DNA from 2 places in the Bacillus sp. FJAT-27231 genome. Region 2 is predicted to be linked to the other one. Evidence: riboswitches for the same ligand, from Rfam matches in the RefSeq annotation. Region 2 holds a riboswitch; the other holds the start of a gene.

Region 1 (4,502 bases), 510 kb from region 2:
GCTTCCCTTGATGCCACAAGGGTTATTTATCTGGGGAACTTTTCGAAGTGTTTCCTTCCAGGGATCCGTTTAAGTTATATGGTGCTCCCACAACCGCTATTAGATCGTTATAAAAATCACTTCCGTCATTTCGAGAGCACCACTTCACTTCTTAGCCAACTCACAATGGCTAAGTTCATGGAAGAGGGAGAATGGAATCGTCATATTAAGCGTATGCGTCTTGTTTATAAACGAAAGATGCAGCACTTAGTATCATTGTTAAAAAAAGAGTTCAAGCAAAGTATATCTATTATTGGCGAACAGTCTGGTTTGTACTTATTAGTCAAAGTACACACGAATCGTTCAGAAGAATGGCTCATCAAACAGGCTTCCGCTTATGGTGTTAAAGTGTATCCTATCTCACTATACGTCGTTAACAATCATTCTGATCAACCAGTTATTAAGCTTGGTTTCAGTAATCTTTCTGATGAGGAAATCCAACTTGGTATAAGCCTCTTAAAAAAAGCTTGGTTTTAAAAGTCTCAACCTTATCACAGCTGCTGGCATTTGTGAAGACGGATCGAAAGAAGTGCTGGCTTACACGATGGTCCCCAGAGAATCAGTGTTTGTCTGGAAAGGACTGCTGGAAGACATCAAAGAGAGAGGGGGAAGGAAGACGTAATATTGCCCGCAAAGTTCATGTAGCTGACCAGGCAGAGATCTGTGAAGATTGACTTCAAATCGGTTTTATATAAGCAAACTGGAGGTTCTTTTTCTTTTTGTAAAACATATTATTCAGCTTTATTTAAGAGGGGGGATATTATGATTCAAAGTTCTTGGAGAGCATTGGCGTGGATTGGATTATCAGAATTGTGTGCTTTAAGCTTGTGGTTTAGTGCATCAGTGATTGCCCCCGAACTAATTGAAGTTTGGAACCTTAGTTCCAATTCAGAAGCTTGGCTTTCTGCTTCTGTTCCTATCGGATTTGTAATAGGATCATTATTCAGTTCATATTTTGGGGTGGCTGACCGTTTTAATCCCCGAAAAGTTTTCGCAATTTCAGCATGTCTAGGTGCAATATTGAATGCTTCACTTATTCTAGTTGATTCCGCTTTTTTCGGTATTCTACTTAGGGTTTTAACCGGCATAACACTCGCTGGTGTATACCCAGTAGCTGTGAAAATTTTATCACAATGGTTTCCAAAAAATCGCGGATTTGCAATTGGAATCTTAATAGCAGCCTTAACATTAGGGTCATCATTACCTCATTTTGTTGTGATATTTTTTTCTTCGTTAAATTGGAAATTCGTGATCATTTGTAGTTCAATTTTGGCTTTATTATCGGCTCTAGTTGTCGCGTTTATTTTAGAAGATGCTCCAGTAAAATCGAAAAGATTGCCTTTTTCGTTAAAATTAATAAAAAAAGTAGTAGTGAATAAACCGGTAATGCTCGCGAATTACGGTTATTTTGGTCATATGTGGGAATTATATGCGATGTGGACATGGCTTCCTTCCTTTTTGGCAGCTAGTTTCTCAACCTATTCACCAGGAATTCCTCATTGGTTCATTGCGTTATCCTCTTTTATTTCAATAGGAATTGCAGGAGGGATTGGATGTATAGCAGGTGGACTAATCTCAGATAAAATAGGAAGAGCCAATTTAACGATTATTTCTATGCTGATCAGTGCTGCCTGTTCAATAGTAATAGGTTTTACATTTGGACAATTTATTTGGCTAACTCTAATAATCGCCATTGTTTGGGGGATGTCTGTCATATCTGATTCCGCCCAATTTTCTGCAGCAGTTTCAGAAATAGCTGAAGTTGATTATGTAGGTACAGCCCTTACTTTTCAAATGTGTATTGGTTTCCTGATTACTATATTTTCTATTAATCTAATCCCTATTATTCAGAGAATCGTTGGTTGGGAGTGGGTCTTTTCGGTATTAGCGATTGGACCTATTCTTGGAATGGTATTTATGGTCAAATATAGACGTTACGAATAGCTTTTTTACGGAACGCTGTTTACAATTTTTTGTTTATGAAAGTTTGACATAAAACAACCTCCTTTGTTATTTTATAATACTTTTGATGGTTGACTGGAGTAAAAATTTTCAGTAACGTTTATCCTTTTAAGCCCTAATATAATCTTCCATTCGTCATCCAAAAATATCCATAAAAATTTTGTTGATAAAGGAATAAAAATCTTGTAGTCTTTTATTTACTGTGACAAATGAATAAGATATTTTCTTCTTATCAAGAGAGATGGAGGGGCTGGCCCGATGAGATCTCGGCAGCGGAACTTAGTGATTAAGTTGCTGTGCCAAATCCAGCAAGCAAAGGCTTGCTAGATAAGAGGGGTGTTTTATAGATATAAGGCCTCTTCTTGTTGTTTCAAGAAGAGGCCTTTTTTCGGGGCAAAACTGGACAAAAGACGTGCCCTTTTTTATTTTTTGGAGGTGGAACCATGAAGAAAGGAAATCCATGGGCGCTAATCCCATTTGTTGTTTTTTTGATTTTATTTATTGGTTCAGGGGTTATGACAGGTGATTTTTATGCCTTTCCTGTCATTGTAGCCATTGCCATTTCGGGTGCTGTGGCTCTGGCGATGAATCGAAAAGAATCGTTTTCGAGAAAGGTTGATATTTTTTGCCAAGGAGCAGGAAATTTAAATGTCATGCTGATGGTTGTTATTTTTCTCTTGGCTGGAGCCTTTTCAGAGGTAGCGAAAGGCATGGGGGCAGTGGATTCCACTGTTAACTTTGCTTTATCGGTCGTTCCGCAAAACCTGCTTATCGTAGGCTTGTTCATCATTGCCTGCTTCATTTCCCTGTCAATGGGTACATCAATGGGAACGATTGTTGCACTGGCGCCAATTGGAGTTGGGATAAGCGAGCATACTGATCTTGCCATGGCTTTAATAATGGCGGCGATTATTGGCGGTTCGATGTTTGGCGATAATTTATCCTTTATTTCAGATACCACCATTACTGCCACTCGTTCACAAGGTGCGCAAATGAAAGATAAATTTAAGGTAAATTTTTGGATTGTGTTGCCGGCAGCTGTTGTTACAGGCATTATTTTAGGCGCTATCACAATGGGTGAAACGGCACAAGTAGAGCATTTAAACTATAATTGGGTGAAAATTGTTCCTTATGTTTTGGTTATTATTTTTGCGTTAGCTGGAATGAATGTTTTCCTTGTTTTGGCATTAGGGGTTGTTCTGGCCGGAGCTGTAGGCTTAGCGGATGGCAGCTATCATGTAATGAGCTTTTTGCAAAAGATTGGTGAAGGCATGGCAGGCATGTATGAAATCGCCTTTCTTGCGATATTAATAGCTGGAATGGTGGAGGTTATTAAATTTAACGACGGGATTGATTTTCTGCTTCACCTTGTGACACGAAGGATTAAATCAAAAAAGGGTGCTGAATTTGGGATTGCCGGTCTCGTGGGCTTAACGGATTTATCGACGGCCAATAATACGATTGCTATTTTAATCACCGGTCCGCTTGCAAAAAATATTGCTGATCAGTATGGGATTGAGCCGCGAAAGTCCGCGAGTATATTAGATATTTTCTCCTGCTCGACCCAAGGCCTTCTGCCATATGGAGCCCAATTATTGGCAGCTGCAAGTGTAGCCGGAATATCGCCAGTGAGCATCCTTCCATACTCTTTCTATCCAATCCTTATAGGAATCTGTGGAATCATCGCTATTCTCATGGGATACCCGACAAAAAAGAAAGCCTGAACTTCACCACTTTAAATTAATGGGGCCTGTCCTCCAGTTGTTAAAAAAGGTAAAGTATTAGTGCATCAGTCATGGCCTTTGAAAGTATGGAAATTTGGAACCTTAGCTTTAATTCAGAAGCTTGGCTTTCTGTTTCTGTCCCTATTGAATTTATAATAAGATCATTATTTAGTTCATTATTTTTGGGAGGCTGACCGTTTTTAGTCCCCAAAACTTTTTTTAACTTCGTCATTTCTAGGTGTAATACCGAATATCTAACAAGTTTTAATCGATTAGGCCTCTTTCGCTATTCTACTTAAGGTTTTAATTGAAATAACATTCGCTTGTGGGAAGTTTTATCACAATGGTTTTCGAAAATTGCGCGTTTACAATTGAAATCTTCATAGCAGTATTAACATTAGGGGCATCACTATCTCATTTGTTCAGCAATCGGGCGCTTTCCTGTAGCAGGGATTAGCGCTTATTTCCATTTTAGGGCCAGATTGTTGTAGACTATCTAGACGAGGCAGTTGAAGTGAAGAGGATATAATTAAATAATCTGATTTATATGAAGGAGACATAATGTTGGATGCAAAATGTATTAAATTCTATGAATTCGGTAGTCCTAGAGATGTAGTAAGAGTGGAGTCTAAAAGTATTCAGCCACCAAAAGATAATGAAGTCCTTGTTCGAATGTTAGCTCGCCCTATCAATCCATCTGACTTAATACCGATTAGAGGGTCATATTCTCATCGGGTTTCTTTGCCAAATATTCCGGGATATGAGGGAGTTGGTATA
Region 2 (4,502 bases):
CATGAGCTGTCAGGAGGAATGCAGCAGCGTGTAGCTATTGCCAGAGCGCTGGCTATGAACCCAAAAGTACTGTTAATGGATGAACCATTTGGTGCATTAGATGAGCAGACACGGGCGCGCATGCATGCAGAGCTTGAAAAAATTTGGATTGAGACACGAAAAACGATTTTGTTTGTTACTCACAGCATCTCGGAGTCTATTAAGTTATCAGACCGAATCATCGTCATGGGTACACAGCCAGGAACAATCATTGCGGATATTCCAGTAGATATCCCAAGACCAAGAAGGTTTGATCAAAAAGAAGTGATCCAGCTTGAAAAGAAAATTAGCTTGCTATTAAAAAATGAAATTGACAAAGTAGTAAAAGAGGAACTAGCCTATGCAGCGAATCATTAAACAACTTGTTTTCTTTATCGTTTTATTAATTGCTTGGGAAGGAATCGTGCGGGCAGGCGGCTGGACGCCGGATGTCATGCCAAAGCCGACAGATGTTTGGCAGGCACTCGTTCGCGGATTTGAAGACAAAACATTAATTTATGACTTAATAGCAAGCTTTGAGCGTCTATTTGTCGGGTTGCTTATTTCTCTCGTATTGGGAATTGGCATCGGCATTTTATTAGCTAAATCAAAAACCGCCGATGAAACACTTGGTTCACTTATTTTGGCTCTCCAAAGCGTACCGAGCATCGTATGGCTGCCGCTTGCTATTATGTGGTTTGGCTTAAATGAAAAATCAGTTATTTTCATTGTCGTTCTTGGCGGTACACTTGTGATGACGATCAATATGCGAATGGGCATTAAGAGTGTAGCTCCGCTTTATATTCGGGCGGCGCAGACAATGGGATCACGGGGAATTGACTTGTTCATGAGAGTGATCTTCCCAGCGTCTATTCCTTATGCTGTCACTGGAATAAGGCTTGCCTGGGCATTTGCGTGGCGGGCGTTGATGGCTGCTGAAATTTTAAGTACAGGGCCAGGACTAGGCTATACGTTAAAGTATGCCTCTGACTTCGGGGACATGAGCCTCGTGATTGCTGTCATGATTTTAATTGGCGTCATTGGAAGCATCGTCGATTATGCATTCTTCCAAAGAGTGGAGAAAAATGTTATGCGGCGCTGGGGACTTGAAACAAATTAATATTTTTAGTTAATGGGGGAAACAACATGAAGAAGAAGCTTGGCTATGTTGGCTTCATTATGCTTTTGCTAGTTGGTGTATTAGCCGGCTGCAACTCGGCAGAAGAGGGAAAATCAGAAGGCAAAAAGAAAGTGGTCATCGGTTATTTTCCAAACCTTGACCATGTACCGGCTATGATCGCCAGAGAAAAAGGGTACTACGAAGAAGCGCTTGGCAAAGACGTGGATGTTGAATATAAATCTTTTCCAGATGGCGGAGCCTTTATGGTGGCATTGAAAACAGGAGACGTTCAGGCGGGGCTTGTTGGGCCTGGTCCGGTTATGAATAACTTTACGAATGGAGCCGACGTGAAAATTGTGGCCGGCAGCTCTTCAGGCGGTACGGTTATCGTTGCTCGTAAAGGCAGCGGCATTAATTCAGTTAAAGACTTTGCCGGTAAAACATTTATCACTCCTGGTGTGGGTTGTACACATGACGTGCAAATGGAAACATTTATAAAAGATTTTGGGCTTGAATCAAATCGTATTGGCGGCAGCTTAAAGCACACGACTGGAAAGCCAGCTCAATATGCCGGTTTATTTGAATCTGGTAAAGTCGATCTTGCGGCTGTTCCTGAACCTTGGGGCTCTTTGCTCGTGAAAGAAGAAGGAGCAAAAATTATTGTAGATAGCGACGAAATTTCTTTTGGTACAACACTGCCTAACTCTGTACTTGTGACAAGCGGCAAATTAATTAAAGAGGATCCAGAGCTTGTGCAGCACATTGTAGATGCTCATAAAAAAGCAATCGATTTTATTAACAGCAATCCTGAAGAGGCGAAGAAGCTAACGATTGCAGCGATTAAAAAGGATACGAAGCAAGAACTGGCAAAAGACGTTGTCGATAGTGCATGGGAAAGAATTACGTACACAGCAGATGTGAATGAAAAAGTTGTGCAAGAGTTTGCTAACTCTTCTTATGACTTGAAATTCTTGAAAGAGCAGCCTGATTTCGATGCATTGATCGATAAACAATTTGCGAAAAAATAAAATATTAGAAAAACTCTTGTCATTTCGATCTTTTTACTGTACATTTAAAAAAAGTCAAAATTTTATAAGTTCTTATCAAGAGAAGCGGAGGGACTGGCCCGATGATGCTTCAGCAACCGGCTGCGTAAAGTCAAGGTGCTAATTCCAGCGGGATCCATCCCGAAAGATGAGAGGAAGATATTAAAAAGCCTTCTTCTTAAGAAGGCTTTTTATTTTTAGGCATACATAAAGGAGAGAAGAACATGTCACATACACACATCGATACAGTGCTAGCACAAATTGGAAATCGCAGTGAAACAGCAACAGGAACAGTCAATGCACCCGTTTACTTTTCAACAGCTTACCGTCATGAGGGAATTGGACGTTCAACGGGTTATGATTATATCCGCACAGGAAATCCAACACGGCAAATTGTAGAGCAAGCCATTGCAGATTTGGAAGGCGGCGATGCTGGGTTTGCTTTTTCATCGGGGATGGCGGCGATCCAAACTCTGCTGGCATTGGCTGAACCAGGGGATGAGTGGCTTGTTTCCGCCGATTTATATGGCGGGACGTATCGCTTATTTGAGAAAGGGTGGAAAAAGTTTGGACTGTCATTTGTCTATGACAGCTTTCAAGATATCAACGAAGTGAAGAAGAAAATAACAGAAAAGACAAAAGTCATCTTTCTTGAAACACCTACTAATCCGCTCATGCAGGAGGTAGAGATCGAGTTGGTGGCAGGATTAGCGAAAGAGCATGGGCTGCTGCTCATTGTGGATAATACGTTTTACACGCCATATTTGCAGCGTCCGTTAACGCAAGGAGCTGACATTGTCATCCACAGTGCGACGAAATATTTAGGCGGGCACAATGATGTGCTGGCCGGCTTGATTGCAGTGAAAGGAGAAAAGCTGGCCTTGTCGGTAGGAGAAATGCAGAATGCTATTGGAGCCGTTTTAGCACCGCTTGATTCCTGGCTGTTAATCCGCGGTATGAAAACACTGAGCCTGCGTATGAAGCAGCACGAGCAGAACGCAAAACAAGTCTCAGAATTTCTGCGATGTTGTCCGGAGGTGACAGATGTTCTCTATCCGGGACGAGGAGGAATGCTATCATTCCGCTTAGAGTCGGAAGTGTGGGTGGATGACTTTTTAAGAAGCTTGAATCTAATTACGTTTGCTGAAAGCCTCGGTGGAGTAGAGAGCTTTATTACGTATCCAGCGACACAGACACACATGGATGTCCCGGAAGAGATGCGGATTCAAAACGGTGTCTGTAACCGGCTGCTTCGTTTTTCAGTAGGAATTGAACATGCAGAGGATTTAATTGCTGATTTAACACAAGCGTTTAACAAAATGAAGGGGTGAAGATAATGAGTGAGCAGTATTCTTTTCAAACGAAACTATTACACAACAGCCATAAATTTGATGAAGGAACGGGAGCAGTTAGTGTACCCATTCAGCATGCTTCTACCTTTCACCAAAAGGATTTCGATCGGTTCGGCAGCTATGATTACAGCCGTTCTGGGAACCCGACAAGAGAAGCACTAGAAACAGCGATCGCTGAGCTAGAGGGCGGCACGCGCGGATTTGCTTTTTCATCAGGCATGGCAGCGATTTCTACTGCTTTCCTTCTGCTTTCTAAAGGAGATCATATATTGATTACGGAGGATGTGTATGGCGGTACGTATCGCATGGTCACAACTGTACTCAATCGTTTTGGGATTGACCATACATTTGTGGATATGACCAATTTACATGAAGTCGCCTCCAATATAAAAGAAAACACAAAATTAATTTACATGGAAACACCGTCTAACCCTTTGTTAAAAGTGACGGACATCAAAGGAATTGTTAAATTGGCAAAAGCAAACAACTGTCTGACATTTGTCGATAATACATTTTTGACACCAGCTTTACAGCGTCCGCTTGATCTTGGTGTTGATCTTGTTCTGCACAGTGCTACGAAGTTTTTATCCGGTCACAGTGATGTACTAGCTGGACTTGCTGTCACAAAGGATAAAGAGCTTGGCGACCGCTTGTACGCTCTGCAAAATTCATTCGGCGCTGTACTTGGTGTTCAAGATGCTTGGCTCGTGCTTCGAGGGTTAAAAACTCTTCACGTGCGTCTTGAGCAATCTTCTAAATCAGCGCAAGCCTTGGCCGAATTTTTACAACAACATGAGCTAGTAGAAAAAGTGTATTACCCTGGATTGTCCGATCATGAAGGGCATGTTGTTCATTCTTATCAATCCACTGGACCCGGAGCTGTCCTTTCCTTTGAATTAAAGGATGAAGGGGCCGTACGGAAGTTTGTTAATCATGTGAAAATCCCGGTGTTTGCGGTGAGCCTTG

Evidence for each region. A riboswitch is a leader RNA that binds a small molecule or an ion and turns the genes downstream of it on or off. The one in region 2 is predicted to bind S-adenosylmethionine.
Region 1: another riboswitch for S-adenosylmethionine. It lies ahead of AC623_RS07480 (Na+/H+ antiporter NhaC family protein); the one in region 2 lies ahead of AC623_RS05080 (methionine biosynthesis PLP-dependent protein).

The regions. Positions count from the first base shown of each region.
Region 1 covers NZ_LFZU01000001.1:1,577,994-1,582,495, forward strand. Annotated here, with positions in the region: gene pdxR (MocR-like pyridoxine biosynthesis transcription factor PdxR) at 1-516, shown strand, start outside; partial or broken gene AC623_RS20960 (transposase) at 536-710, shown strand; gene AC623_RS07475 (MFS transporter) at 802-1,983, shown strand; SAM riboswitch class I at 2,228-2,335, shown strand; gene AC623_RS07480 (Na+/H+ antiporter NhaC family protein) at 2,445-3,725, shown strand; gene AC623_RS07485 (zinc-dependent alcohol dehydrogenase family protein) at 4,290-4,502, shown strand, end outside.
Region 2 covers NZ_LFZU01000001.1:1,069,557-1,074,058, forward strand. Annotated here, with positions in the region: gene AC623_RS05065 (ABC transporter ATP-binding protein) at 1-396, shown strand, start outside; gene AC623_RS05070 (ABC transporter permease) at 380-1,138, shown strand; gene AC623_RS05075 (aliphatic sulfonate ABC transporter substrate-binding protein) at 1,165-2,166, shown strand; SAM riboswitch class I at 2,236-2,339, shown strand; gene AC623_RS05080 (methionine biosynthesis PLP-dependent protein) at 2,409-3,515, shown strand; gene metC (cystathionine beta-lyase) at 3,521-4,502, shown strand, end outside.